DNA from 3 places in the Streptomyces sp. NPDC085946 genome. Region 2 is predicted to be linked to each of the others. Evidence: riboswitches for the same ligand, from Rfam matches in the RefSeq annotation. Region 2 holds a riboswitch; each other region holds the start of a gene.
What was found. Region 2 has a riboswitch for S-adenosylmethionine ahead of ACIF8T_RS03665 (aminotransferase class V-fold PLP-dependent enzyme). Riboswitches for the same ligand answer to the same signal wherever they lie in the genome.

Region 1 (9,360 bases), on a different contig from region 2:
GCGTGGCACACCGGCCCCGACGGGATCGTCGTGACCCTCGACGAGGGGGAGGAACTCGTCGTCGACGGAACGCCGGTACGGGGCGAACACCGCTTCGGCGTCCTTCCCGAACGCGGCGGCGTCGACGCGGTCTGGGGAGACGCCGTCATCGAGGTCGCCAAGCGCGGCGGCAACGACATCGTGCGCCCCCGGCACCCGGACGCGCCGCTGCGCACGGCCTTCACCGGGACACCCGCCTACGCCCCCGACCCGCGCTGGGCCGTGACGGGCCGGTTCGTCCCCTTCGACGAGCCGCGGCCGACCACCGTGGGCGCCGCGGTCGAGGGCCTCGAGCACGTGTACGACGCGCCGGGCCGGATCGAGTTCGAGCTGGACGGGCGCCGGCTGTCCCTGACCGCGTTCCCCGGGCAGGGTGAGGGCCGGCTGATGGTGCTCTTCACCGACGCGACCTCCGGGGTCACCACCTACGCCGCCAACCGGGCCCTGACGCTCGGACCGCCCACCGCGGACGGCACGGTCGTGCTGGACTTCAACCGCGCCGCGAACCTGCCGTGCGCCTACACGGACCTGGCCACCTGCCCGCTGCCGCCGGCCGAGAACCGGCTGCCGGTGGCGATCGAGGCGGGCCAGAAGATCCCCCGCGAGCGCGGCGGGTCCTGAGCCGGGCCGCCGGCCGGCCGAAGGAACGGCGGCCGGCCGGCGGCGCGTGCCCCGCCCGGCCCGGTCCCGGGGAGCGCCTCCGGCCGGCGGCCCGGACGCCGGTGCACGGACGCGCCCGGAGGACGGCGGGATGGGCACCCACCCGGCGGCCGAGACGGCCCGGCGTCCCCAACAGGGCCTCCCCGGTGCGGCATTGACGTACGACAAGTTCGCTCCGTACGATCACGAACGGCATTGAGTGTCAGCGTCAAGCCCTGGCTGGCTGACCGGCAACCCTCCCGCGCGGTGGGGTGCTCCAGGTGAAAGCCCGGCGGGATCACCGACGATCCCCGCAAGCGCGTGGCCCCTCCGGCGGGGCCGGAGATGGGGAGGACCGGCATGCGTCGTCACCGTGATGACCTCAGTGCCTCCTTCGCCGTCGCCACGGTGTTCTCCCGGCTCGCGCGCAGGCGCCACATCGACCTGAAGCGCTCGACCAGCTGCCTCTGTCAGGCCTGACGGGTCCTTCCCCGCTGGTCGGCGTCCGGCACCGGTCGTCGCCGCACCGTCTCCGTCCGATCCCGCCCTCTGCCGGATCCCCCGTTTCCCCCGAGTCTTGTCCGCACAGCGCTCCCCCGCCACCGGCACCGCGCCGACCGGGACCGCACGCCCGTGCGCGCCCGCGCCTCGTACGGCACCCCCGTGCCCGGTGACCCGAGTAGGAGAACCCCTCCGTGACAACACTTCCGGTTTTCAGATCCCCCCGACGGGCGGCGCTGGCCGCCCTTCTCACCGCCGGTGTGCTGCTGACCGCCTGCGGATCCGGTTCCGACGGCTCCGGCAGCGGCAGCAGTGGCAGCGGAAAGCCGAAGTCCGGCGGCACTCTGACCTTCGCGGTGGGTTCGGACGCCGGCTGCGTGGATCCGCAGCAGGTCGGCAGCAACGACACCATCTACTCGGTGCGCCAGATCGTGGACTCCCTGACCGACCAGGACCCCAGAACCGGAAAGATCGTGCCGTGGCTGGCGAAGAGCTGGGACATCAGCTCCGACACGACTACGTTCACCTTCCACCTGAGGCCGGGGGTCACCTTCAGCGACGGCTCCGAGCTGACCGCGCAGGTGGTCAAGGACAACTTCGACGCGGTGCCGAAGCTCGGCGCCCTGGGGACCCTGGCCCAGGGCTACCTGAGCGGCGTCAGGAGCACCACCGTGGTCGACCCGCTCACCGTCAAGGTCACCTTCAAGGAGCCCAACGCCCAGTTCCTGCAAGCCACGTCGACACACTCGCTGGGGATCGAGTCGTCGGCGAGCGTGAGGAAGACCCCGCAGCAGAAGTGCAGCGACGGCGTGATCGGCTCCGGTCCCTTCGTGCTGAAGCAGTACGTGCAGAACCGGTCGATCACCCTGGCCAGGCGCACCGGCTACGCCTGGGGTTCCTCGCGGTGGACCAAGAAGGGCGAGGCGTACCTGGACGAGCTGGTGTTCAAGGTCGTACCGGAAGCGGGGGTGCGGGCCGGCAGTCTCCAGTCCGGCCAGGTGGACGCGATCAGCAGCGTCGGCAAGGCCGACGAGGCGACGCTGGAGGGCGGCCAGGCCGCCCTCCAGCGGCGGGCCAACCCGGGCGTGGTGTTCGGTCTCGGGCTCAACAACGCGCGGCCGGTCCTGAGGGACGCGCGGGTGCGCCGGGCGATCCTGCTCGCCGTCGACCGGCAGCAGATCGCCGACGCCGTGTTCCCCACCGGCACCCGGGCGGCGACCAGCGTCCTGGCCCACACCACGCCCGACTACACCAGCCTCGCCTCGGACCTGCCCTTCGACGCGGCCGGGGCGAGGTCCCTGCTGGACCGGGCCGGCTGGAAGACAGGCGGCGACGGCATCCGCGCCAAGGACGGCAAGAAGCTCACCCTGACCATCAACTGGGTCCCCAACGCGGCGACCAACCAGCCCGCGCTGGAGCTGATCCAGCAGCAGCTCAAGGCCGTCGGCATCGGAGTGACCCTCAAGCAGCTCCAGCTCACCCAGCTGACGCCGACCCTGCAGTCGGGCGACTACGACGCGGCCTGGGGGAACATCACCCGCGCCGACCCGGACATCCTGCGCAGCTCCTTCTCCACCGAGCTGGCCAACTTCTACCGCATCCCGGCGGGCGACCTGGACACGGCCCTGACCGCGCAGGCCGCGACCACGGACGCGGCCGAGCGCGAACGACTGGTCCACCGGGCGCAGCAGTCGATCGTGCGCAACGCCCACTACGTGCCGGTGGTGGAGCTCCAGACCCAGCTGGGCGTGGCGAAGAAGGTGCACGACCTGGACTTCGACGCCTCCAGCAGGCTCCAGCTGCACGACACCTGGATCGGCTGACGCATGCGCCGCTACGTCGTCACACGCCTGGCGCAGGCGGTCGGAGTGCTGTGGGCCGCCTACACGGTCTCGTTCCTGGTGCTGGTCTTCCTGCCGGGTGACCCGGTCACCGCGATGGCCGGTGCCGGAATGGACTCGGGGCAGATCGATCCGGAGCGGACAGCGGCCCTGCGGCACGAGTACGGCTTCGACAAGCCGGTACTGGTGCAGTACGCCGATCACCTCGGCCGGGCGGTGCGCGGGGACTTCGGCGACGCGGTCACCACCGGCCGGCCGGTCACCTCGACGCTGGCCGACGCGCTGCCGCAGACCCTCCGGCTGACCGGCGCGGCCCTGCTGCTCGCGGTGGTCCTCGGCGGCGGTCTCGCGGTACTGGCCACGTACACCTCCCGGCGGTGGCTGCGGCAGTTCCTGCTGTCGCTGCCCCCGCTGGGGGTGTCCGTCCCGACGTTCTGGGTGGGGCTGCTGCTCGTCGAGACGTTCTCCTTCCGGCTGCACTGGTTCCCGGCGTTCGGCGACGACGGACCGAAGGGGCTGGTGCTGCCGGCCCTGACGCTGGCGGTGCCGACCGGCGCGCAGGTCGCCCAGGTGCTCGCCAAGAGCCTGCTCACCGCGCTGGACCAGGCGTACGTGGAGACCGCCCGGGCCAAGGGCGCCGGGCGGTGGCGGGTCCATCTGCGGCACGCGCTGCGCAACGCGTCCCTGCCGGCGCTGACGGTGGTCGGCCTGCTGGTGGGGCAGCTGATCGCCGGTTCGGTGGTCGTCGAGACGGTGTTCTCCCGCGACGGTCTCGGCCGGGTGACCGCGGCGGCGGTCACGGCCCAGGACATTCCCGTGGTCCAGGGGGTGGTGGTGTTCGGGGCGCTGATCTTCGTGGCGACGAACCTGGTCGTCGACCTGGTCTATCCACTCCTCGACCCGCGGCTCGTGGCGGCCTCGGGCGGAAGGGCGGGCTTCGCATGAGCCAGAGCCTTGTCGACGACGTCGACGACCCGGCCGAGGCCGCCCTCGGCCTCGCCCGGCCGCTCGGCACGAGGACCGGCGCGGCCGGAACCGGTCCCGGAGCGGGGCGCCGGGTCGACGTACGGCGGCTGCTGCGGTTCCTGCTGCGCCGCCCCGGTCTGCTGCTGTCGGTCGTCGTCCTCGTGCTGGTGGTGCTGGCCTCGTTCCGGCCGGGCCTGTTCACCTCGCGGGATCCGCTGAAGGGCGTACCGTCGCAGAACTTCCGCGGCCCGAGCGGCGCGCACTGGTTCGGCACGGACGAGTTGGGCCGCGACGTGTTCTCCCGCGTGGTCCACGGCGCCCAGCTGTCCCTGAAGGCCACGCTGATCGCCGTCCTGGTCGCGTTCGTGGTCGGCGGTCTGCTCGGTGTGGTCGCCGGGTTCGTGGGCCGCTGGGTGGACGACGTGCTGATGCGCCTCGTGGACGTCCTCCTGTCCATCCCCGCGCTGTTCCTGTCCCTGGCCCTCGTCACCGCGCTCGGCTACGGGACGGTGAAGGTGGCGGTCGCGGTCGGCATCGCCAGTGTCGCCTCGTTCGCCCGGGTGGCGCGCGCCGAGGTGCTCCGGGTGCGTCAGGCGGTGTTCGTCGAGGCGTCGCGCTCGTGCGGGGCCCGCTGGTACGCGGTCCTCGGCCGGCATGTACTGCCCAATGCCGCGGGTCCGGTGATCGTCCTGGCCACCCTCGACTTCGGCGCCTCCATCCTGGCCGTGTCGGCGCTGAGCTTCCTCGGTTACGGGGCGCCGCCGCCGGCCCCGGAATGGGGCACGCTGATCTCCGCCGGCCGCAACTACCTCGCCCACGCCTGGTGGCTGACCGCGCTGCCCGGGCTGGCGATCGCCGCGACCGTGCTGGCCACCAACCGCATCGCACGGGCACTGGACGGCGAATGGTCCCGGCAGCGATGACCGACGAACACGAGAACGGTGAGGACGTGACCACACCACTGCTGGAGATACGCGGCCTGTCCGTGTCGTACCGCACCCGGGGCGGCACGGTCGAGGCCGTCCGGGGCGTGGACCTCGACGTGTGGCCGGGGCAGGTGACCGCGGTGGTCGGCGAGTCCGGCTCCGGCAAGAGCACCACCGCGCATGCCGTCACCCGGCTCCTGCCGGGCAACGGCCGTATCGACGCGGGCACGGTCCGCTTCGGCCGGCGCGACCTGGCCACGCTGTCGGAGGCGGAGCTGCGCACCGTGCGCGGAGCGCGGATCGGACTGGTCCCGCAGGACCCGACCGTGTCGCTCAACCCGGTCGGACGAATCGGCGACCAGGTGGCCGAGGTGCTGCGCGTCCACGGACTGGCGACCCGCCGCTCGGCCCCCGCCGACGCGATCGCCGTCCTGGAGCGGGCCGGGATGCCCGACCCGGCCACCCGCGCACGGCAGTACCCGCACGAACTCTCCGGCGGAATGCGGCAACGCGCCCTGATCGCCATCGCCATCGCCGCGCAGCCCGAGCTGATCATCGCCGACGAGCCGACCAGCGCGCTCGACGTCACCGTGCAGCGGGTCATCCTCGACCGTCTCCAGCGCCTCACCGAGGAGTCGGGGACCGCGGTGCTGCTCGTGACCCACGACCTCGGGGTCGCCGCCGACCGGTCCCAGCGCCTGGTCGTCATGTCGCAGGGCAAGGTCGTCGAGGCGGGCCCGACCCGCGACGTCCTCGCCGATCCCCAGGACGAGTACACCCGGCACCTGCTGGCCAGCGCTCCGAGCCTGACCACCGCCCGCCCCCGCAGGGCCGTCCCGGCACCGGGGCCGGACACCGCGCCTCTGGTCGAAGTACGCAACCTGGTCAAGGAGTTCACGCTGCCCCGCACCGGGGACGGACCCCGGACCCTGCGCGCGGTCGACGACGTCAGCTTCACCCTCCACCGCGGCCGGACCCTCGCCCTGGTCGGCGAGTCGGGCTCGGGCAAGTCCACCACCGCCCGCCTGGTGCTCCGCCTCGCCGACGCGACCGCCGGACACGTCCTGTTCGACGGCACCGACGTCACCACCGGGCGGGGCGCCCGGGTCAGGGAGCTGCGCCGCCGCGCCCAGCTCGTCTACCAGAACCCGTACGCCTCGCTCGACCCGCGCTTCTCCATAGCCGAGGTGATCACCGAACCGCTGCGCGCCTTCAAGGTGGGCGACCGCGCGTCCCGGCTGGCCCGGGCCCGTGAGCTGCTCGACCGGGTGGCGCTTCCGGCCGCCACGCTGGAGCGCCGGCCGGCGGAGCTGTCCGGCGGGCAGCGCCAGCGGGTGGCGATCGCCCGCGCCCTCGCCCTCTCCCCCGATCTGGTGGTGTGCGACGAGCCGGTCTCGGCGCTCGACGTGTCCGTGCAGGCCCAAGTACTGGATCTGCTGGCCGAGTTGCAGGCCGACACGGGGGTGGCGTACCTGTTCATCTCCCACGACCTGGCCGTCGTACGGCAGATCGCGCACCGGGTCGCCGTGATGCGGGCCGGCCGGATCGTCGAGACGGGGCCGCCGGAGGAGCTGTTCACCCGCCCCCGCCACGCGTACACCCGCGAACTGCTCGCGGCGATCCCCGGCGGTCGCGTCCCCGCCGCCGGGACCACCACGAGCTGAGGACCTGCGTCACGCGGGCACTCCCACGATCACCGGGGCGGACCAGCCGCTGCCGGCGCGGCGATGCGGCGGGCCGCGCCGGAGCGATCGCGTACGGCAGGCCGGTGGGGGCGCCCGGGCGTCAGCTCGACCGGAAGGAGTGGCCCCGCCGCCGCCATTCCCGCGCGAGCAGTTCGTAGGAGCGGACCCGGTCCGCGTGGTCGTGGGTGATCGTCGTGATGAGCAACTCGTCCGCGTCGGTGGCTTCCCGGAGTTGCTCCAGCCGGTCCGCGACCCGGCCCGGTGAGCCCACGAACTGCGTGTCGACGCGGTCCCGGACCAGTTCCCTGTCCTCCTCGGTCCACTCGTGGGCGCGTGCCTCCTCGGGCGTCGGGAACGCGATGGCGCCCTCGGCGGTGCGGATGCTGCGCACCCACGCGCCGTAGCCGGTGGCCAGTTCACGGGCCGTGGCGTCGTCCTCGGCGACGACCACGTCCGCGGAGACGCTGACGTACGGCTCGTCGAGGAAGGCGGAGGGCTGGAAGAAGGAACGGTAGCCGTCCACCGCTTCCAGGACGGTCGCGGGGCTGACGTGGTAGTTCGCGGCGAAGCGCAGGCCCCGGGCCCCCGCCGCCTCGGCGCTCGGGCCGCCGCTGCTGCCCAGGATCCACACCTCGACGTCGGCTCCCTCGCCGGGCACCGCGTGCGCCTCCACGCCCTCCGGGGAGCGGTAGGTGCCGGCCAGCAGCGCGAGGATGTCGTCGATCTGTTCGCCGTAGTCCTGGGATTCCGCGTGGGGCAGCAGGAGCAGTTTGCGCTGGAGCGCGACGTGGGGCGAGTCCAGGAGCCGCTCGAAGGAGAAGCGGGGCGGGATGGGCAGGCCGTTCGGGGCGCGGCCGTCGACGACCGGGGTCGCCGCCGGCGGGGCCGCCTTCTCCCCCGGCGGGCGGCCGCCCGAGCGGCCCAGGCCCAGGTCGAGGCGGCCGGGGTGCAGGGCGTCGATCAGGCCGAACTCCTCGACCGTGGACAGCGCGGTCCGGTGGCCGAGCTGTACGGCTCCGGACCCGAGGCGGATGGTGGAGGTCGCCGCGGCGGTCAGGGCCAGCAGGACCGCGGGGGACGTACCGGCCACACCGGGGTTGAGGTGGTGCTCGGCGAACCAGTAGCGGGCGTAGCCGAGGCGTTCGGCCCGCCGGGCGAGGTCGATGGAGTGGCGCAGGGCGTCCGCGGCCGTCGAGCCGGAGGAGATCGGGACCAGGTCCAGGACGCCGAGGGGGATGTCAGACACGTGCCGGCTCCTCGGTGGTCGGTGGTGCCGGGAGCACGGGCCCCCAGGCGAAGGGCGGGTCGGGGATCTCGTGCCGCAGGACGGAGGCGACCTCGGACTGGAACAGTTCGAGGGAGGCACGGTGCTGGGCGTCCGTCAGCCCGCCCGCGTCCGCGTGCAGGTGCAGCACCGTGTGCCCGAACCGCTCGTGGTAGCGGTGCACTTTCTCGATGATCTGCTGCGGGCTGCCGATCAGGGCGGAACTGCGGTCGACGAAGTCCTCCAGGGTCTCGAACACCACCGGCAGACCGGACTGCTTCTGGAACGCCAGGTTCGCCTCGAAGACCGGCCGGTACGCCCTGAGCGCCTCCTGGGAGGTGCGGGTCACGAGCAGTCCGGCCGTGCCGGCGCCGACCGCGATGTCGGCCGGGTCGTGCCCGTAGTGCTCCCAGCGCTCGCGGTAGTGGCGGATCAGCTCGGCGTACGGCTCGATCGGGTGGGTGACGTTCGCCGAGAACACCGGGTCGCCGTAGCGGGCCGCCAGGTCCACCGACTCCTTGCTGGTGGCGCTGCCGTGCCAGACCCGGACGGGCTGCTGCAGCGGCCGCGGCCACACCTCGGCGTCCTTCAGCTCGGGCCGGAAGCGGGTCTTCGCGGTGACCTTGTCCTGCCGCCAGAGCTGCCGGAACACCTCGTAGCTCTCGGCGTTGCGGGCCCACTGGTCCTCGGGCGTGACGTGGAACAGCTCGCGCTGGGCGGCGCCGTTGCCCTTGCCGATGATCAGGTCCAGGCGCCCGCCGGACAGGTGGTCGAGGGTGGCGTAGTCCTCGTAGGCGCGCACCGGGTCGAGGAGGCTGAGCGTCGTCACCGCGGTGAAGAGGCGGATGCGCTCGGTCAGCGCGGCGATGTGGCTGAGGACGACGGTCGGCGAGGAGGAGAGGAACGGCCGCTCGTGCCGCTCCCCCACGCCGAAGCCGTCGAAGCCCAGCTCCTCGGCGAGCAGCGCGTTGTCGAGGACCTCGCGGAACCGGTCGTGGGTCGGCTTCTGCACGCCGGTGACCGGATCCGGGCGGTGCACGATCAGGGTGATGGCGAGGAACTTCACGACGCCACCCGCCGCTCTCCCCGTACGCCGTCCGTGGGGGCCGCCCCGCTCGAACGCGGCCGGGAGCGGGGAAGGGCGAGACCCAGGTGGTGGCGCAGGGTCGGACCCTCGTACTCGGTGCGGAACACGCCCTGTTCCTGCAGCAGCGGGACCACCTTGTCGGCGAAGACGTCGAGTCCGCTCGGGGTGATGTGCGGGACGAGGATGAAGCCGTCCGCGGCGTCGGCCTGGACGAAGTCGTTGATGGCCTTGGCGACGGTGGCCGGGGAGCCGACGAAGTTCTGCCGGTTGCCGGTGTGGATGACCAGGTCGCGGATGGACCAGTTGTGGGCGGCGGCCAGTTCGCGCCATTCCCGGGCGGTGGCCAGCGGGTCCCGGTACATGCGGACCTGGGCCCGGCCCTGGGAGATGTGGTGGTCGCCGATGTCCGGGT
Region 2 (9,360 bases):
GGCGGGACGGGAGTCCCGGGGGCCGGACGTGGCCTACCTGGCCCACCTGGTGGGATTCGGGCTGGGCTTCGCCTTCGCGTGGGCCCGGTCCGGCCGTGGGACTAGAGTGAGGGCCGCACCGGCCCCGGCGTCCGAGGGAGAGAACCAGCCGTGATCACCGCGATCGTCCTCATCAAGACCAGCGTGGACCGCATTCCGGAGATCGCCGAGCAGATCGCCGCGCTGGACAGCGTCAGCGAGGTCTTCTCCGTCACGGGGACCTACGACCTCATCGCGATGGTGCGGGTCAGCCGGCACGAGGACCTCGCGGAGGTCATCCCCGGCAGCATCAGCAAGATCCCGGGCGTGGAGGCGACGGACACGCACGTCGCGTTCCGCACGTACTCGCAGCACGACCTGGAGGCCGCGTTCGCCATCGGGCTCGACTCCTGACGCGGGCCGGCCGGGCGCCCGCGGGACGCGGCCGACGCGCGGCCGGCGGCCGGCCGCGCCGTTCCCCGCGCCCCTCCCGGACGCCGCCCCCGGCGGGGATCACACCGCCGGGACGCAGCGGCCGTCCTCGGTCCGGTAGGTCCACCGCGCGCCCTCGCGCACCAGCTCCCGCACCGCGCGCACGAAGCGGTCGACGTGCTCGTCGGGGGTGCCCGCCCCGAAGCTGACCCGGACGGCGTTCAGCGACTTCTCGCCGGGCGCGGCCTCGGGGGCCCCGCACTCGCCCTGCGTCTGCGGGTCGCTGCCGAGCAGCCGGCGCACCAGGGGGTGGGCGCAGAAGAGGCCGTCGCGGACGCCGATGCCGTACTCGGCGGACAGGGCGGCGGCGAAGTGGGAGCTGTTCCAGCCCTCGACGACGAAGGAGATCACGCCGACGCGCGGGGCGTCGTCGCCGAACAGCGACAGGATCCGCACCTCGGGCACGTCGGCCAGGCCCTCGCGCACCCGGCGGATCAGGTGCTGCTCCCGGGCGACCAGCGTCTCCCAGCCGGCCTCGGTGAGCGCCTTGCAGGCGGAGGCGACGGCGTAGGCGCCGATGACGTTGGGCGAGCCGGCCTCGTGGCGGGCGGCGCCCTCGTGCCACTCCACGTCCACGCCCCCGTCCGCGCGCCGGGTGACCTTGCGGCTGGCGCCGCCGCCCGCGAGGTACGGCTCGGCCTCCCGCAGCCAGTCGGCGCGGCCGGCCAGGACCCCGGAGCCGAACGGGGCGTACAGCTTGTGCCCGGAGAAAGCGATCCAGTCGACGTCCAGCTCCCGGACGCTCACCGGGTGGTGCGGGGCCAGCTGGGCGGCGTCCAGGACGATCCGAGCACCGTGCGCGTGCGCGGCGGCGGCCAGTTCCCGTACGGGCCACAGCTCGCCGGTGACGTTGGAGGCGCCCGTGACGCACACCAGGGCCGGGCCGTGGGGATCGCGGTCGGCCAGGGCGCGCTCCAGCGTCCCGACGGCCTCGTCGGGGCTGCCGGGGGCGTCCAGGCAGGTGACCCGGGCGTCCCGCCAGGGCAGCAGCGCGGCGTGGTGCTCGGTCTCGAAGACGAAGACCTGGCAGCCGGCGGGCAGCGCGGCGGCGAGCAGGTTGAGGGAGTCGGTGGTCGAGCGGGTGAACACCACCTGGTCGGTCTCCCGGCAGTCGAGGAACCCGGCGACCGTGGCGCGGGCGTTCTCGAACAGGTCGGTCGAGAGCTGCGAGAGGTACCCGGCGCCCCGGTGGACGCTGCCGTAGTAGGGCGCGTACGCCGCCACGTCGTCCCAGACCCGCTGCAGGGCCGGGGCGCTGGCCGCGTAGTCGAGCGCGGCGTAGGCGACCTCGCCGCCGGTGACGAGGGGGACGGTGACGTCCCGGCCCAGAACGGGCAGCGGGGTGCGGACGGACCGGTCGGCGGCAGCGCTGGAGACGGACATGGCGGAACTCCCGTGACAGAGCAGGTGGCATCACCGCGCGAGCGCACACGGCTCCGGCGCGGAGAAGAAGGAAAAGGGCGTGCGGAGGCGGGGCTCTGCGGCCCTAACGCATTCGCTTGCTCACGGAAGGCTCCCTCGAACGACCAGGACCCCTGGTGACGCGAGGGGTCCGCGCTTGCCGTGGACCCTGCTGTCCACGACCTGGTCCTCACCCGGGGCACCCCGCCACGGACGGAGGGTTGCCGGACAGCCGGCCGGGGCCGAATGGCTGTCGCTCATGACCTGTTCAGCATCTTGCCACACGATCATCGGCGCGCAAGGCGCAGTCCGGATCCTGGACTGCGCCTTGCGTCACACCGCGTGCGGTTCAGGCGTTGCTGGCCGCCACCCAGCGCTCCAGCGTCCGCTTGGCCGCCCCGGAGTCGATGGACTCGGCGGCCTGCGCCATGCCGGCCCGGATCTGCTCGGCCAACGGCGCGTCCGCCGGCCGCAGGGCCACCAGCGCCGCAGCGGAGTTGAGCAGCACCGCGTCCCGGACCGGTCCGCTCTCGCCGTCCAGCAGACGGCGGGCGACCTCGGCGTTGTACGACGCGTCCGCGCCCCGCAGCGCCTCCACCGGCACCAGTTCCAGGCCGACGTCCCGGGGGTCGAAGGTCTCCTCGGTCACCTTGCCGTCGCGGACGACCCACACCCGGGAGGTGGCGGTGGTGGTCAGCTCGTCGAGGCCGTCGTCACCGCGGAACACCAGCGAGGAGTTGCCGCGCTCGGCGAGGACGCCCGCGACGATCGGCGCCATGCGCGGGTCCGCGACGCCGACCGCCTGCGCCCCGACCCGCGCCGGGTTGGTCAGCGGACCCAGCACGTTGAAGGTCGTGCGGATGCCCAGCTGGCCGCGGGCGGCGGCCACGTGACGCAGCGACGGGTGGAACTTCACCGCGAAGCAGAAGGTGATCCCGGCCTGCTCGGCGACCTCGGCGACCCGCCGCACGGGCAGTTCCAGGTTGACGCCGAGCTTCTCCAGGACGTCCGAGGCGCCCGAGGCCGACGACGCCGCCCGGTTGCCGTGCTTGACGACCTTGGCGCCCGTCCCCGCGACGACGATCGCCGACATGGTGGAGATGTTGACGGTCTTGGCGCCGTCGCCGCCCGTGCCGACGATGTCGACCGTGGCGCCCGGCACCTCGATCACGTTGGCGTGCTCGTACATCGTCCGCACGAGGCCGTTGATCTCCTGGACCGTCTCGCCCTTGGCGCGCAGCGCCACCGCGAAGCCGGCGATCTGCGCGTCGGTCGCCTCGCCGCGCATGATCAGGTCCATCGCCCAGGCGGTGTCGTCCGCGGACAGGTCCCGGCCGGCCAGCAGGCCGTTCAGCAGGGCGGGCCAGGTGCGGGCCGCCGCGTGGTCGCCTCCGGCGGGGGTCACAGCGCTCATCAGCCGCTCCTGGTCGTCGTACGCCTCGGTGGTGGTTTCCACCCTATCCAGCCCGGGGCACGGCGAAGGGCCCCGTCCGGACATCGGACGGGGCCCTTCGGCCGTGGCGTGGCGAACGCAGCGATCAGTGGTGGCCGTGGCCGCTCGTGATCTCCCTGTACTCCTCGACGGTGGGCTTCGGGATCTGCGACTCCGGGCCGTAGTACGCCTTGCTGAGCTTGGCGCGCAGCTTCTCGGAGCCCTTGGCCTTGCGCTCGACGCCGTTCTCGTCGACCGCCGGGCCGATCTCGGCCGGCTTGTACTGCTCGTGTGCCGTGAGCGTGTACATCTGCTCCTGGCTGAGCGGCTCGTGCACCTCGATGAACTCACCGTGCGGCAGGCGCTTGATGATGCCGGCCTCGCGGCCGTGCAGCACCTTGTCCTTGTCCCGGCGCTGGAGGCCGAGGCAGATCCGCTTGGTGATGACGAAGGCGACGACCGGTCCGGCGAAGAAGCCGATCCGGACGAACCAGGTGACCGCGTTGATCGACAGGTGGAAGTGGGTGGCGATGATGTCGTTGCCACCACCGATCAGCATGATCATGTACGCGGTGATCCAGGCGACGCCCAGCGCGGTGCGGGTCGGGGCGTTGCGCGGACGGTCCAGGATGTGGTGCTCGCGCTTGTCGCCGGTGACCCACGACTCGAGGAACGGGTAGAGGGCGATCAGCGCCAGGAACAGGCCGAAGAGCACCAGCGGGACGAAGACGCCCAGGACCAGGGTGTGGCCCCAGAAGTTGATCTCCCAGCCCGGCATGGCGCGGACCAGGCCCTCGGCGAAGCCCATGTACCAGTCGGGCTGGGCGCCCGTGGACACCTGGTCCGGACGGTACGGGCCCAGGACCCAGATCGGGTTGATGGACGCGATGCCGGCGAGCACGGCGGTGAAGCCGAAGACCAGGAAGAAGAAGCCTCCGGCCTTGGCCATGTAGACCGGCAGCAGCGGCATGCCGACGACGTTGTTGTTGGTGCGTCCGGGACCCGCGAACTGCGTGTGCTTGTGGTAGAAGACCAGGATCAGGTGGGCCACCACGAGCCCGAGCATGATGCCCGGCAGCAGCAGGATGTGGATCGAGTAGAACCGGGCGACGAAGTCGTCGCCGGGGAACTCGCCGCCGAACAGGAACATCGAGATGTACGTGCCGACGATCGGCATGGACAGGATCGCGCCCTGCGTGAAGCGGACACCGGTGCCGGAGAGCAGGTCGTCCGGGAGCGAGTAGCCGGTGAAACCGGTGAACATGCCCAGGACGAACAGCAGGAAGCCGAACAGCCAGTTGATCTCACGCGGCTTGCGGAACGCGCCGGTGAAGAAGACGCGCATCATGTGCACGAACATGCCGGCCAGGAAGATGACCGCCGCCCAGTGGTGGATCTGCCGGATCAGCAGACCGCCGCGCACGTCGAAGCTGATGTCCAGCGTCGACTTGTAGGCCTCGCTCATCAGCTGGCCCTGCATCGGGACGTAGCTGCCGTGGTACTCCACCTCGTTCATCGACGGGTGGAAGAACAGCGTCAGGTACACACCCGTGAGGATGATGATGAGGAAGCTGTACAGGCAGATCTCGCCCAGCATGAAGGACCAGTGGTCCGGGAAGATCTTGCGCATGTTGGCCTTGGCCAGGGAGTAGATCCCCAGCCGGCCGTCGGCCCAGTCGGCGACGCGCTCGCCGGCCGGTGTCTTCCCGCGAGAGCGGGACTCGTTGGTGGATGTAGTGCTCATCCGCGCTCCCAGAAAGCAGGACCGACGGGCTCTTCGAAGTCGCCGAGCGCTTCGAGGTAGCCCTCGTCGTTCACGCCGATGCGCAGTTGCGGCAGGGCGTGGCCGGCGGGCCCGAAGATGACCCGGGCTCCGTCGGCGAGGTCGAAGGTGGACTGGTGGCAGGGGCACAGCACGTGGTGCGTCTGCTGCTCGTACAGGGAGATCGGGCAGCCGACGTGGGTGCAGATCTTCGAGTACGCCACGATGCCCTCGTGCGACCACTCGAGCTCGCGCTTGTCCTTGATGTCGTCCGGCTGGATCCGGACGATCATCAGGGCGGCCTTGGCGATCTCGTTCTGGAACCCGTGGTCGTGCTCCTCCAGGCCCTCGGGCTTGGCGAAGGTGAGCGAGCCCACCGCGACGTCGGAGGGACGCAGCGGCTCGTTCGTGTTCATGTTGACGAGCAGCTTGCCCTTGGACCACAGGGTGTGGCGCAGCTTCTCCTCGGGCAGCGGGCCGAGGTCGCGCAGCAGCACGACACCGGAGAGCGGCACCAGCGTGAGCGCGCCGAGCATCGTGTTGCGGATCAGCTTGCGGCGGCCGAGCTGCGACTCCTGGGCGCCGACCTTGAAGTCGGCGTGCACCTTCTCGCGGACCTCGGGGGAGGCCTCGATCGGGTGCCGCTCGTCGGCGATCTCCAGGTCGGACATCAGGGTGCGGGCCCAGTGGACCGCGCCCGCGCCGATGGTGAACAGCGCGATGCCGAGCGTCAGACCGAGCGCGAAGTTCAGCACGCTGACGTGCCCGAGCGGGAAGATGTAGGCCGTCCGCTCGACGGGGATCGCCACGTACGAGGCGATGAAGGCGATGGTGGCCAGCATCGACACCGTGAACAGCAGGGCGACCGTGCGCTCGGACCGCTTGGCGGCCCGCTCGTCGATGTCCTGGATCCGGTGCTCGTGGGGCGGCAGGCCCGGGTCGGCGAACGGGTGCTTCTCGTCCGCCAGGCCCACCGCGCCGTGTGCGGTGTCCTGCGCTACGGGCAGGTTCTCTTCTGGAATGTCTTGGCTGCTCATGACTTCTTCGCCTTTGCGGTCCGGGCGGCGACCCACACGGCGACGGCGATCAGGCCGCCGAGACCGAAGATCCAGCCGAACAGGCCCTCGGCCACCGGGCCGATGCCGCCCAGTTCGAGGCCGCCGTAGCTCTCGCTCTCTTCGCCGTTGACCGCGTTCAGGTACGCGATGATGTCCTTCTTGTTCTGCTCGGTCAGCGTGGTGTCGGGGAACGAGGGCATGTTCTGCGGGCCGGTCTGCATGGCCTCGTAGATGTGCTTCGGGGAGACGCCTTCGAGGCTCGGCGCGTACTTGCCGTGCGTCAGCGCGCCACCCTTGCCGGTGAAGTTGTGGCACTGCGCGCAGTTGGTCCGGAAGAGGTCACCGCCCTTGGCGATGTCCGCGCCCTCCGGTCCGTACTGCTCCTCGGTGGGGACGGCGGGACCGGCGCCCAGGGAGGCGATGTACGCGGCCAGCTGGTCGATCTCGGCCTGCGAGTAGATGTTCTTCTTGTCCGGCACCTGCGCGCCGGGCTGCTGGGCCGGCATACGGCCGGTGCCCACCTGGAAGTCGACGGCCGCGGCGCCGACACCGACGAGGGGCGGGCCGTCAGTGGTGCCCTGACCGCCGGTGCCGTGGCAGCTGGCGCAGCCGACCGCATAGAGCTTCTTGCCCTCCTCAATGGTGAGGGACTGGGCGGTTTCGTCGGCCTGCGCCTTGCTCGTCGGTGCGAGCACGGCGTACAGCCCCCCGGTGCATGCCAGCGCGAGGAGTAGGACGACGAGCGCCGCCAGCGGGTGGCGTCGTCGTGCGGAGAGCTTTTTCACGGATTACCCCGGTGTCAGGATCTTCTGCGTCGATGCTTCTGGGATGTGCGCTCGCGGAGGAGCGCTCGCGGATGCGGACCCGGCTACTTGATCATGTAGATCGTGGCGAAGAGGCCGATCCAGACGACATCGACGAAGTGCCAGTAGTAGGACACGACGATGGCCGCGGTCGCCTGCTCGTGGGTGAACCTCCGAGCCGCGTAGGTCCGGCCCAGGACCAGCAGGAAGGCGATGAGTCCGCCCGTCACGTGCAGGCCGTGGAAGCCGGTGGTCAGGTAGAAGACCGAGCCGTACGGGTCGGACGAGAGCGACAGGCCCTCGTGCTTGACCAGCTCGGTGTACTCGAAGACCTGGCCGCCGATGAAGATCGCGCCCATGATGAAGGTGACGATGAACCACATCCGGAGCTTCTTCACGTCACCGCGCTCGGCGGCGAACACGCCGAGCTGGCAGGTGAGGGAGGAGAGCACCAGGATCGTGGTGTTCGTCGCCGAGAACGGGAAGTTCAGGGCGTCGGCCTTCTCCGACCAGAAGTCGGGCCCGGTCACCGATCGCAGGGTGAAGTACATCGCGAAGAGGGCCGCGAAGAACATCAGCTCGGAACTCAGCCAGATGATGGTTCCGACGCTGGTGAGGTTCGGTCGATTGACCGACGGGTGCGCGTGCCCGGTTTCTACTGTCGTTGCTGTCGCCACGACCGACATTATGTCGGTCGCTTATCCCGCCCTCACTCCGGGGGGTGCCGTTCGGAGTGTCTCGACCGGTCGTACCGGTGTTGACGTGGTGTTCATGGGAGTAGCATCCGCCCCAACGGGCCTGTCCTTACGACGCTGACGTCACGGAGGAACAATGCAGCCGACCGCCACGGTGCTGGTCTACAGCGACGACTCCAACACCCGCGAACAGGTGCGGCTGGCCACCGGACGGCGGCCGGCTCCGGACGCCCCGGTCGTGGAGTTCGTGGAGTGCGCGACTCCGGCGGCCGTCGTCAGGGAGCTGGACAAGGGCGGCATCGACGTCTGCGTCCTGGACGGGGAGGCCGTGCCCATGGGCGGCATGGGGCTGTGCCGGCAGATCAAGGACGAGGTCTTCGGCTGCCCGCCGGTGCTGCTGCTGATCGGGCGGCCCCAGGACGCCTGGCTGGCCACCTGGAGCCGGGCCGACGCGGCGGTGGCGCTGCCCGTGGAGCCCGTGGAGTTCGCGGCGGCGCTGGCGTCCCTGCTGCGGCAGGAGCGGCTGCAGAGCGCCTGAGGGCCCGGGAGCCTCCGCCGGCCCCGGGGGCGGCCGCGGACCCCCGGGGCCGCGGGGCGGTTCCCCGGGCCCCTCGGGGCCCGTCCTACGCCGCTGCCGGGCGAAGGCGCGCCGCCTCCTGCTGTTCCGGGGCCTGCGGGCCGCCGGCCGTCAGGGCGCTGCCCGCGCGCCACTGGTCCCAGGTGAGGTTCCAGTCGCCGAAGCCGTTGCCGAAGGGTTCCATGGTGTGGCCGGCCGAGTTGACCACGCTGACGACGTCGCCCTCGCGGACCGCGTCGAAGAACCACTCGGCGTTCTCCATGCTCATGCCGGTGCAGCCGTGGCTGACGTTGGCGTAGCCCTGGGAGCCGGTGGACCAGGGGGCGGCGTGCACGTACTCGCCGCTCCAGGTCACCCGGGTGGCGAAGTGCACCGGCAGGTCGTACGCCTCCGACGAGCCCTCGGCTATGCCTATGGTCGTGCTGCGCATGCGTACGAAGGGTTCCTTGCCGAGGACGACCTTGATGCCGTTGCGGGTGTCGAAGCCGGGCTTGCCCGTGGTGACGGGGATCTTCCTGATCTCCTCGCCGTTCTTGAAGACCGTCATGGAGTGCGCGGCGGCGTCCGTGACGGCGATGACCTCGTCCCCGATGGTGAGGCTCAGCGGCGCGGTGGTGCCGCCGCGCAGCCGGTCGCCGATCTTGATGCCCGCCAGGTTGCTGCGCACCTGGACGGTGGTGTGCGCGGGCCAGTACTCCGCGGGGCGGTAGTGGAGCTCCTTGTCGTCCACCCAGTGCCAGGCGCCCTGCACCGCGGGCGTGGAGCTGACCCGGAGGCCGCGCTCGACGACGGCCCGCTGGGCGGGGTCCGTGACGGGATCGCTCAGTTCGGCCGTGAGGGGCTGCCCGACGCCGTAGGTGCCCGCCTCGGGCCCGAAGGCGACGTCCAGGCGCTTCTGGGCGCCGGGCTTGCCGGTGACGAAGGTGAGGACCTTGCGGCCGGGGGCCCCGTCCCCGTTCTCGGTGCTGACGCGCACCGTGTAGCGGGCGTCGGCGGCCAGCGGTGAGGTGCTGTGCCAGCGGCGGCCGTCGGCGGACAGCTCGCCGGCCACGTACCGGCCCGAGGTGTCCATCGCCGTGACGTCCGTGATGCGCCCGTCGGAGCCCTCGGCGACGACCTCCA
Region 3 (9,360 bases), on a different contig from region 2:
GCTGACGACGACCACGTCGCCGTCCCCGGCTATCAGGCGGGCGTCGTAACCGGGGCTGCCGGAGTGGCCGAGCTTGTAGGCGCCGCCGTAGATCCACACCATCACGGGACGCCGGGCGGCCGGATCGGGCTCGGGCGTCCACACGTTCACCGTCAGCCAGTCGTCGCCCTCCGCCCGGTCCGGCAGAGCGGCCCCGCCCGTCAGACCGGTGTCCTGCGGAGGCGGCGGCCCGAACGCGAACGCGTCCCGCACCCCGTCCCACCCCCGCACGGCCCGCGGCGCCCCGAACCGCCCCTGTCCGACCGGCGGTTCGGCGAACGGCATCCCCCGGAACACCACCAGCCGGTCCTCGACCCGCCCCCGCACCGCCCCGGCCCGCGTCCGCACGACGACTTCCCCGCTCACCGCAGTCTCCCCTCACACCAGGCCACGCCGTCCTCCAGAGATCACCAGGACCTTACGCGGCTTGCGGGGACGGGCAGTTGGGGCCCCGGGGATACGGCAGCCGGAGCGCGGGCCGGGGCGCGAGGAGCACCTCTCGGCCCGCCGCTCCGGACGGGTGGGCGGGCGAAGGTCAGGACAGCGACTTCAGCGCCGCCGGGTCATAGGCGGACAGCTCCCCGAACCGCCCGTCCAGCACCTTCTCCGCCCAGTGGGGGTCCTGCAGCAGCGCCCGCCCGACCGCGACCAGGTCGAACTCCTCCCGCTCCAGCCGGTCGAGCAGGTTGTCGAGGCTGCCCACCGCCGCCCCCTCCCCCTGGAACGCCTTGAGGAAGTCCCCGTCGAGCCCCACCGAGCCGACCGTGATCGCGGCCCGCCCCGTCAGCTTCTTCGTCCACCCGGCCAGATTGAGATCCGACCCGTCGAACTCCGGCACCCAGTACCGCCGCGTCGACGCGTGGAACGCGTCCACCCCGGCCGCCGCCAGCGGGGCGAGGATCGCCTCCAGCTCCTGCGGCGTCTCCGCGAGCCGCGCGTCGTACGCCTCCTGCTTCCACTGCGAGTACCGGAAGATCACCGGGAACTCCGCCGACACCCTCTCCCGCACCGCCGCGACGATCTCCGCCGCGAACTTCGTCCGGGCCACCGCGTCCCCGCCGTACGCGTCCGTACGCCGGTTGGTGCCCGCCCACAGGAACTGGTCGACGAGGTACCCGTGCGCCCCGTGGATCTCCACGCCGTCGAAGCCGATCCGCTCGGCGTCCGCGGCGGCCTGCGCGAACGCCCCGATCACCGCGTCCAGGTCCGCCTGCGTCATCGTCTTGCCGGCCCCCTCGGTGCCGTCCGGCCGCACCCCGGAGGGCCCGACCGCCGGCGCGTCCGGGAACGGCGGCTCACCCTGCTTGCGCACCATGCCGATGTGCCAGAGCTGCGGCACGATCCGGCCGCCCGCCGCGTGCACGGCCTCGGCGACCTTCGCCCACCCCGCCAGCTGCTCCTCGCCGTGGAAGCGCGGCACCCGGTCGCTCTGCCCGGCCGACTCGTGGCCGACGTACGTGCCCTCGGTGACGATCAGCCCGACCCCGGCCGCCGCGCGGCGGGCGTAGTACGACACCACGTCCTCGCCGGGCACGCCGCCCGGGGAGAACATCCGGGTCATGGGCGCCATGGCGATGCGGTTGCGGAGGGTCAGGCCGTTGATGGTGGCGGGCCGGGAGAGGATCTCGGCCGCCCGGGAGGCGGCGGACTCGGAGGCGGTGACAGTCACGTGGGGGCTCCTCGACGCTTGACCAGTCGGTATGTGCGCGTGCATTGATACTGCCCCTGCGTCAACTGCCGGGTCCCTGCCCGCATTCCGCCCGCCCGGTCCGCACCCGTGTGATCCCGGACACGCCCGAGGGCGGCACCCCCTGTCTCCAGGGAGTGCCGCCCTCGGTCTCGTGCTGCGGTGGACCGCCGATCCTCGGAAGGATCAGAAGTCCATGTCACCGCCCGGCATGCCGCCACCGGCGGGCGCGGCGGCCTTCTCCGGCTTGTCGGCGATGACGGCCTCGGTGGTGAGGAACAGCGCGGCGATGGAGGCGGCGTTCTGCAGGGCGGAACGGGTCACCTTCGCCGGGTCGATGATGCCCTCGGCGACCAGGTCGACGTACTCGCCGGTCGCGGCGTTCAGGCCGTGGCCCGGGGTCAGGTTGCGCACCTTCTCCACCACGACACCGCCCTCGAGGCCGGCGTTGACGGCGATCTGCTTCAGCGGGGCCTCCAGGGCCAGCTTCACAGCGGCGGCACCGGTGGCCTCGTCGCCCTCCAGCTCCAGCTTCTCGAAGACCTGGGAGGCCTGCAGCAGGGCCACGCCACCACCGGCGACGATGCCCTCCTCGACGGCGGCCTTCGCGTTGCGGACGGCGTCCTCGATGCGGTGCTTGCGCTCCTTGAGCTCGACCTCGGTGGCGGCACCGGCCTTGATGACGGCCACGCCGCCCGCGAGCTTCGCCAGGCGCTCCTGGAGCTTCTCGCGGTCGTAGTCGGAGTCGCTGTTCTCGATCTCGGCGCGGATCTGGTTCACGCGGCCCTGGACCTGGTCGGCGGAGCCGGCACCGTCGACGATGGTGGTCTCGTCCTTGGTGATGACCACCTTGCGGGCCTTGCCCAGCAGGTCGAGGGTGGCGTTCTCCAGCTTGAGGCCGACCTCCTCGGAGATGACCTCGCCGCCCGTGAGGATGGCGATGTCGCCGAGCATGGCCTTGCGGCGGTCGCCGAAGCCCGGGGCCTTGACGGCGACGGACTTGAAGGTGCCGCGGATCTTGTTGACGACCAGGGTCGACAGGGCCTCGCCCTCGACGTCCTCGGCGATGATCAGCAGCGGCTTGCCCGACTGCATGACCTTCTCCAGGAGCGGGAGCAGGTCCTTGACGTTGGAGACCTTGGAGTTCGCGATCAGGATGTACGGGTCGTCGAGGACGGCCTCCATACGCTCCATGTCGGTGGCGAAGTACGCCGAGATGTAGCCCTTGTCGAAGCGCATACCCTCGGTGAGCTCCAGCTCCAGACCGAAGGTCTGGGACTCCTCGACGGTGATGACGCCTTCCTTGCCGACCTTGTCCATGGCCTCGGCGATGAGCTCGCCGATCTGGGTGTCGGCGGCGGAGATGGAGGCCGTGGAGGCGATCTGCTCCTTGGTCTCGACGTCCTTCGCCTGCTCCAGCAGGGCGGCGGAGACGGCCTCGACGGCCTTCTCGATACCGCGCTTCAGGGCCATCGGGTTGGCGCCGGCGGCGACGTTGCGCAGGCCCTCGCGGACGAGCGCCTGGGCCAGGACGGTGGCGGTCGTCGTGCCGTCACCGGCGACGTCGTCCGTCTTCTTCGCTACTTCCTTGACCAGCTCGGCGCCGATCTTCTCGTACGGGTCCTCGAGCTCGATCTCCTTGGCGATGGAGACGCCGTCGTTGGTGATCGTGGGCGCGCCCCACTTCTTCTCGAGGACGACGTTGCGGCCCTTCGGGCCGAGCGTCACCTTCACGGCGTCCGCGAGCTGGTTCATGCCGCGCTCGAGGCCGCGCCGCGCCTCCTCGTCGAACGCGATGATCTTGGCCATGTGAAGTGGTCCCTCCAGGACTGGGGGTGATTCCTTCGGACCGCGCCCGCGCCCGCGACGGACGGCTCGCCGGCCTTGTGGTTCCTTGCCCCACCCGGCCCGCGGGCCTCACCGACCCGGTCCTTCGTTGTCACTCTCACCTTCAGAGTGCTAACGCCAATGATTAGCACTCGACCTAGGCGAGTGCAAGCGCCTCTCGGGCTTCGGGCGGGGCGCTCAGCCCCGGGCGAACAGCTCCCGGCCGCCCCGCGGGGGCGGCGCGACCGTCCCCGGGCAGGCCGAAGGGCCCGCGCCCCGGGAGGCACGGGCCCTTCAGAGAAGACCGGTCGCTTGCGGTTGCTCGCTGTCGCGCGTTCAGGCGGTGACGCGAACCATGTCGGCCTGCGGGCCCTTCTGGCCCTGCGAGATCTCGAACTCGACCCGCTGGCCCTCTTCCAGGGTGCGGTAACCGTCCATCTGGATCGCGCTGTAGTGGACGAAAACATCCGCACCACCGTCGACCGCGATGAAGCCGTACCCCTTCTCCGCGTTGAACCACTTGACGGTGCCCTGAGCCATGCCTAACTCCCCTATTACTGGCCCTTGCACAGATCCACACTTCGCGGATCCGGGTCAGACCTCACCCCCCACGACGGGGGCGTGCGCCGGAACGCGTCGACCGCGGCTGAATGTATCTGTCCAACTGCCGTCTGCAACAGGTCAATCGGACGAGAAATCTGGACGCGCCCGGTCCGGAATCTGGCGAGAATTCGCCATCATTCGGGGCAAGTCGGGCTGCACAAAGGGAACAAAAGCCGCAAAGGACGTGCACACTTTGGCTGCATCTCGTCGGACCTGCGGCAGGAATGCGGAGTTCACGATCAGGAGATCGGGATCGCGTTCCCCAACTGTACCGCGCTCAATCACATGGAATTGCCCCCTCCGCTTCTCTCACGGAGGGGGCAATTCGACGAACTCGGCGTCACCGGCATTACCAGAGGTAACGAACCGGCCGTGGAAACGGGCGATCAGCCGCCCGCGACCGCCGGGATGATGGACACGCCGGCACCGTCCGGGGTGGCGGTCTCCAGGCCCTGCTCGAAGCGCACGTCGTCGTCGTTGACGTACACGTTGACGAAGCGGCGCAGCTTGCCCTGGTCGTCCAGGACGCGGGCGGCGATCCCCGTGTGGTTCTTCTCCAGGTCGGCGATGACCTCGCCGAGGGTGGCGCCCTGCGCGCTGACCTCGGCCTGACCGCCGGTGTAGGTGCGCAGGATGGTGGGGATGCGGACGGTGACGCTCACTTTCGACCTCCGGTCGGTACGACGCCCCGGGGGCGCGGGGCAGGGGGGATCTGCGGCTGCCGCCGTGCGGGCGCGGCCGGCACGGGCGGCCCGCAGGCGGAGACGGCGGACGGGCCCGTCAGACGAGCCCCGCCTCGCGGAACGACTCCAGACTCGGCCGGATCGTCGCGGTGAGCCCCGTGCCCGCCACGGCGTCGAGCGTCTTGAGCCCGTCGCCGGTGTTGAGCACGACGGTGCTCTTCGTGGGGTCGAGGGCCCCGCTCTCGATCAGCTTGCGGGTCACCCCCACGGTCACCCCGCCGGCGGTCTCCGCGAAGATCCCCTCGGTCCGCGCCAGCAGCTTGATCGCGTCGACGACCTGCTCGTCGGTGACGTCCTCCACCGCCCCGCCGGTGCGGCGCGCGATGTCCAGGACGTACGGCCCGTCGGCCGGGTTGCCGATGGCCAGCGACTTGGCGATGGTGTTCGGCTTCTGCGGGCGGACCACGTCGTGCCCGGCCTTGAACGCCGTCGACACCGGCGAGCAGCCCTCGGCCTGCGCACCGAAGATCTTGTACGGCCGGTCCTCGACGAGCCCCAGCCGGATCAGCTCCTGGAGACCCTTGTCGATCTTCGTGAGCTGCGAGCCGGAGGCGATCGGCACCACGATCTGGTCCGGCAGCCGCCAGCCGAGCTGCTCGCAGATCTCGTACGCGAGGGTCTTGGACCCCTCCGCGTAGTACGGCCGCAGGTTGACGTTGACGAAGCCCCAGCCCTCGCCGGCCGGGTCGCCGATCAGCTCGGAGCAGAAGCGGTTCACGTCGTCGTAGTTGCCCTCGATGCCGACGAGCTCGCCGCCGTAGACGGCGGCCATGACGACCTTGCCCTGCTCCAGGTCGCGCGGGATGAACACGCAGGAGCGGAAGCCGGCGCGGGCGGCGGCGGCGCCGACGGCGCCGGCCAGGTTGCCGGTGGAGGAGCACGACAGGGTGGTGAAGCCGAAGGCGCGCGCCGCCTCCAGCGCCTGGGCGACCACGCGGTCCTTGAAGGAGTGCGTCGGGTTGCCGGAGTCGTCCTTCACGTACAGCCCGCCGGTGACGCCGAGTTCGCGGGCGAGGTTGTCGGCCCGGACGAGCTTGGTCCAGCCGGGGTTCAGGTTCGGCTTGTCCGCCACGTCCGCGGGGACGGGCAGCAGCGGCGCGTAGCGCCAGATGTTCGCGGGTCCCGCCTCGATCCGCTTGCGGAGCTCCTCGGCGTCGTGGCCGGAGAAGTCGTACGCGATCTCCAGCGGGCCGAAACACTCCTCGCACGCGAAGACCGGGCCGAGGGGCACCCGGTGACCGCACTCGCGGCAGGACAGCGCCGTGGCGGGGCCCAGGTCGACGGGGGCGGCGGATTCGGTGGTGCTTGCAACGGTCTGCACAGCCATGTGAGGCGAGGCCCTTTCTCCTCATCTTCCTCACGACGCATCTCGCCGTGAGACGGATTTGGCACCTTCCCTAGCCGGGAGCCTCGCCACGTCGACGTGACAAGACCGGCTGGAGGGTTGCCGGGGCTTCATCGGGCCGTGTCCCTCTGCCCCTCTGGATGAGCTGTATGTGGTTGTCAGCAGCGGTGGCCCCCGACATGCGATGGTCACCCGCGTTGTCCAAGACTGTAACCGACGGCCAGGACAGTTGAGATAGTCGTCCGAACCGCGAGATGGATCACACGGAGACCACGTGATCCGAACAGTGAGGAGCCGCAGACCGTGCTGGAAGAAGTCGAGCGCTGGCTGAGCACCCGCTCCTGGTCCGTGACCGATCGCCCGCTCCACCAGATCCTCGCCGCCAAGCGCGCCACCGGCCAGTCGGTCAGTGTCGTCCTGCCCGCCCTCAACGAGGAGGAGACGGTCGGCGACATCGTCGCCGTCATCCGCCACGACCTCGTGCAGCAGGTGCCGCTCGTCGACGAGGTCGTCGTGGTCGACTCCGGGTCGACGGACCGCACGTCGCAGGTGGCCGCCGCCGCGGGCGCGAGGGTGGTGCACCGCGACGCGATCCTGCCCCGCCTGCCCGCCGTGCCCGGCAAGGGCGAGGTGCTGTGGCGGTCCCTGCTGGTGACCCGGGGGGACGTCGTCTGCTTCGTGGACGCCGACCTGAAGGAGTTCTCCTCCGACTTCGTCGCCGGGATCGTGGGCCCGCTGCTCACCGACCCGGACGTCGACCTGGTGAAGGCCATGTACGACCGGCCGCTCGGCGGCGCGGCCGGGCAGGGCGGCCGGGTCACCGAGCTGATGGCCCGCCCGCTGCTGAACATGCACTGGCCGCAGCTGGCCGGCTTCGTGCAGCCGCTGGGCGGCGAGTACGCGGCCCGCCGCTCCCTGCTGGAGCAGCTGCCGTTCCCCGTCGGGTACGGCGTCGAGCTCGGCATGCTGGTGGACGCCCTGCACCTGGTCGGGCTGGACGCCCTCGCCCAGGTCGACGTGGGGGTGCGCAAGCACCGGCACCAGGACGGGCAGGCGCTGGGCCGGATGGCCGCCGCGATCTACCGCACCGCCCAGCTGCGGCTGGCCCGCGGGCACCTGATCCGGCCGTCGCTGACCCAGTTCGAGCGGGGCGAGGACGGGTTCGAGCCGCGGACGTACTCGGTGGACACCGAGGAGCGGCCGCCGATGGCGGAGATAGCCGAGTACCAGGCCCGGAAAGCGGCCTGACCGGGCGGTTTCCGGCCGGATGCGGCAGGTCCGCACGTTTGATCGGTTCAGGTCGGGCTAGGTTGAGGCGTATGGCTTCCACGCAGGCTGCTCAGGGTGCCCAGGTGCTGGTCGCGTCCAACCGCGGACCGGTCTCGTACGAGGTGCGCGAGGACGGTTCGCTGCACGCCAAACGGGGCGGCGGCGGACTCGTCTCCGGCCTGTCGGCGATCGGTCCGGACGCGGGTGCGCTGTGGGTGTGCTCGGCGCTGTCCGACGGCGACCGGGAGGCGGTCGCGCGCGGCGTCGGCGAGGACGGCGTACGGATGCTGGACGTGCCGGCCGACGTGCACGCCGACGCGTACAACGGCATCGCCAACTCCGTGCTGTGGTTCGTGCACCACATGCTGTACCAGACCCCGCTGGAGCCGGTCTTCGACACGGAGTTCCGGCGTCAGTGGGCGTCCTACGAGACGTACAACCGGGCCTTCGCCGAGGCGCTCGCCGAGGAGGCGGCGCCCGGCGCGGCGGTGGTGGTGCAGGACTACCACCTGACGCTGGTGCCGGGGATGCTGCGCGAGCTGCGCCCGGACCTGCGCATCGGGCACTTCTCGCACACGCCGTGGGCGCCGCCGGAGTACTTCCGGATGCTGCCCGACGACATCGCCGGGCAGGTGCTGCGCGGCATGCTCGGCGCGGACCGGCTGGGTTTCCTCACCCACCGCTGGGCGGACGCGTTCACCGCGTGCTGCGAGCAGTTCGCGGGCGGCCTCGGCGGCACCCGGGTCGGGGTGCACGGGCTGGGGGCCGACGCGGACTTCCTGCGCCGCCGCGCGCACGAGGCGGACGTCGAGGAGCGGATCGCCGCGCTGCGCGAGGAGATCGGCACGACCCCCGACGGCGCCCCGCGCCGCACGATCGTCCGGGTCGACCGCACCGAGCTGTCCAAGAACATCGTGCGCGGCCTGCTCGCCTACCGGCAGCTCCTGCACGCCCACGCCGAGTGGCGCGAGCGGGTGGTGCACGTCGCCTTCGCCTACCCCTCCCGGCAGGACCTCGCGGTGTACCGCGACTACACGGCCGAGGTGCAGCGGCTCGCGGACGAGATCAACGAGGAGTACGGCACCCCGGACTGGAAGCCGGTCGTCCTGCACGTCAAGGACGACTTCGCCCGCTCGCTCGCGGCGTACCGGCTGGCCGACGTGGCGCTGGTCAACCCCATCCGGGACGGCATGAACCTCGTCGCCAAGGAGGTGCCGGTCGTCTCCGACGCGGGCTGCGCGCTGGTGCTCTCCCGGGAGGCCGGCGCCCACGAGGAGCTCGGCGAGGACGCGCTCACCGTCAACCCGTACGACGTGACCGGCACGGCCCGCGCCCTGCACGAGGCGCTGTCGATGCGACCGGAGGAGCGGGCGGACCGCTCCAAGCGCCTGGCCGCGGCGGCGACCGCGCTGCCCCCGGCGCGGTGGTTCCTGGACCAGCTGGAGGCCCTGCGCGGGCCCGCGGGTGAGTAGGGTCGGCACATGGGCAGCCACACGGAATCCCCCGACCGCGAGGACCCCTTCCCGACGCCCGTGACCCGGGCCGGACGGGACGGGCTCGACGCCCTCCTCGCGCGGCCGGACAGGGCGCTGATCGGCCTCGACTTCGACGGCACGCTCGCCCCGATCGTCGCCGACCCCGAGCAGGCCCGGGCGCACCCCGACGCGGTGCCCGCGCTCGCCGCGCTCGCCCCGAAGGTGGCGGCGGTCGCGGTGGTCACGGGCCGCCCGGCCGGGGTCGCGGTGCGCAACGGCGGCTTCGCGGGCGTCCCCGGACTGGAGCGCCTGGTGGTGCTCGGGCACTACGGCGCCGAGCGCTGGGACGCCGTCACCGGCACCGTCACCGCC

Region 1: linked by a shared signal. The riboswitch ahead of ACIF8T_RS32365 (ABC transporter substrate-binding protein) and the one ahead of ACIF8T_RS03665 (aminotransferase class V-fold PLP-dependent enzyme) in region 2 are both predicted to bind S-adenosylmethionine.
Region 3: linked by a shared signal. The riboswitch ahead of thrC (threonine synthase) and the one ahead of ACIF8T_RS03665 (aminotransferase class V-fold PLP-dependent enzyme) in region 2 are both predicted to bind S-adenosylmethionine.

The regions. Positions count from the first base shown of each region.
Region 1 covers NZ_JBITSF010000022.1:80,580-89,939, forward strand. Annotated here, with positions in the region: gene ACIF8T_RS32360 (DUF1684 domain-containing protein) at 1-660, shown strand, start outside; SAM riboswitch class IV at 891-1,004, shown strand; gene ACIF8T_RS32365 (ABC transporter substrate-binding protein) at 1,374-3,002, shown strand; gene ACIF8T_RS32370 (ABC transporter permease) at 3,006-3,965, shown strand; gene ACIF8T_RS32375 (ABC transporter permease) at 3,962-4,909, shown strand; gene ACIF8T_RS32380 (dipeptide ABC transporter ATP-binding protein) at 4,906-6,576, shown strand; gene ACIF8T_RS32385 (LLM class flavin-dependent oxidoreductase) at 6,698-7,843, opposite strand; gene ACIF8T_RS32390 (LLM class flavin-dependent oxidoreductase) at 7,836-8,927, opposite strand; gene ACIF8T_RS32395 (NtaA/DmoA family FMN-dependent monooxygenase) at 8,924-9,360, opposite strand, start outside.
Region 2 covers NZ_JBITSF010000001.1:817,011-826,370, reverse strand. Annotated here, with positions in the region: gene ACIF8T_RS03675 (rhomboid family intramembrane serine protease) at 1-154, shown strand, start outside; gene ACIF8T_RS03670 (Lrp/AsnC family transcriptional regulator) at 151-432, shown strand; gene ACIF8T_RS03665 (aminotransferase class V-fold PLP-dependent enzyme) at 532-1,893, opposite strand; SAM riboswitch class IV at 2,060-2,176, opposite strand; gene trpD (anthranilate phosphoribosyltransferase) at 2,261-3,325, opposite strand; gene ACIF8T_RS03655 (cytochrome bc complex cytochrome b subunit) at 3,450-5,087, opposite strand; gene ACIF8T_RS03650 (Rieske 2Fe-2S domain-containing protein) at 5,084-6,142, opposite strand; gene ACIF8T_RS03645 (c-type cytochrome) at 6,139-6,948, opposite strand; gene ACIF8T_RS03640 (heme-copper oxidase subunit III) at 7,032-7,652, opposite strand; gene ACIF8T_RS03635 (hypothetical protein) at 7,798-8,199, shown strand; gene ACIF8T_RS03630 (Ig-like domain-containing protein) at 8,285-9,360, opposite strand, start outside.
Region 3 covers NZ_JBITSF010000005.1:82,514-91,873, reverse strand. Annotated here, with positions in the region: gene ACIF8T_RS12660 (carboxylesterase/lipase family protein) at 1-405, opposite strand, end outside; gene ACIF8T_RS12655 (NADH:flavin oxidoreductase) at 575-1,708, opposite strand; gene groL (chaperonin GroEL) at 1,913-3,535, opposite strand; gene ACIF8T_RS12645 (cold-shock protein) at 3,890-4,093, opposite strand; gene ACIF8T_RS12640 (MoaD/ThiS family protein) at 4,543-4,818, opposite strand; gene thrC (threonine synthase) at 4,937-6,226, opposite strand; SAM riboswitch class I at 6,245-6,391, opposite strand; gene ACIF8T_RS12630 (glucosyl-3-phosphoglycerate synthase) at 6,548-7,492, shown strand; gene ACIF8T_RS12625 (trehalose-6-phosphate synthase) at 7,564-8,985, shown strand; gene otsB (trehalose-phosphatase) at 8,995-9,360, shown strand, end outside.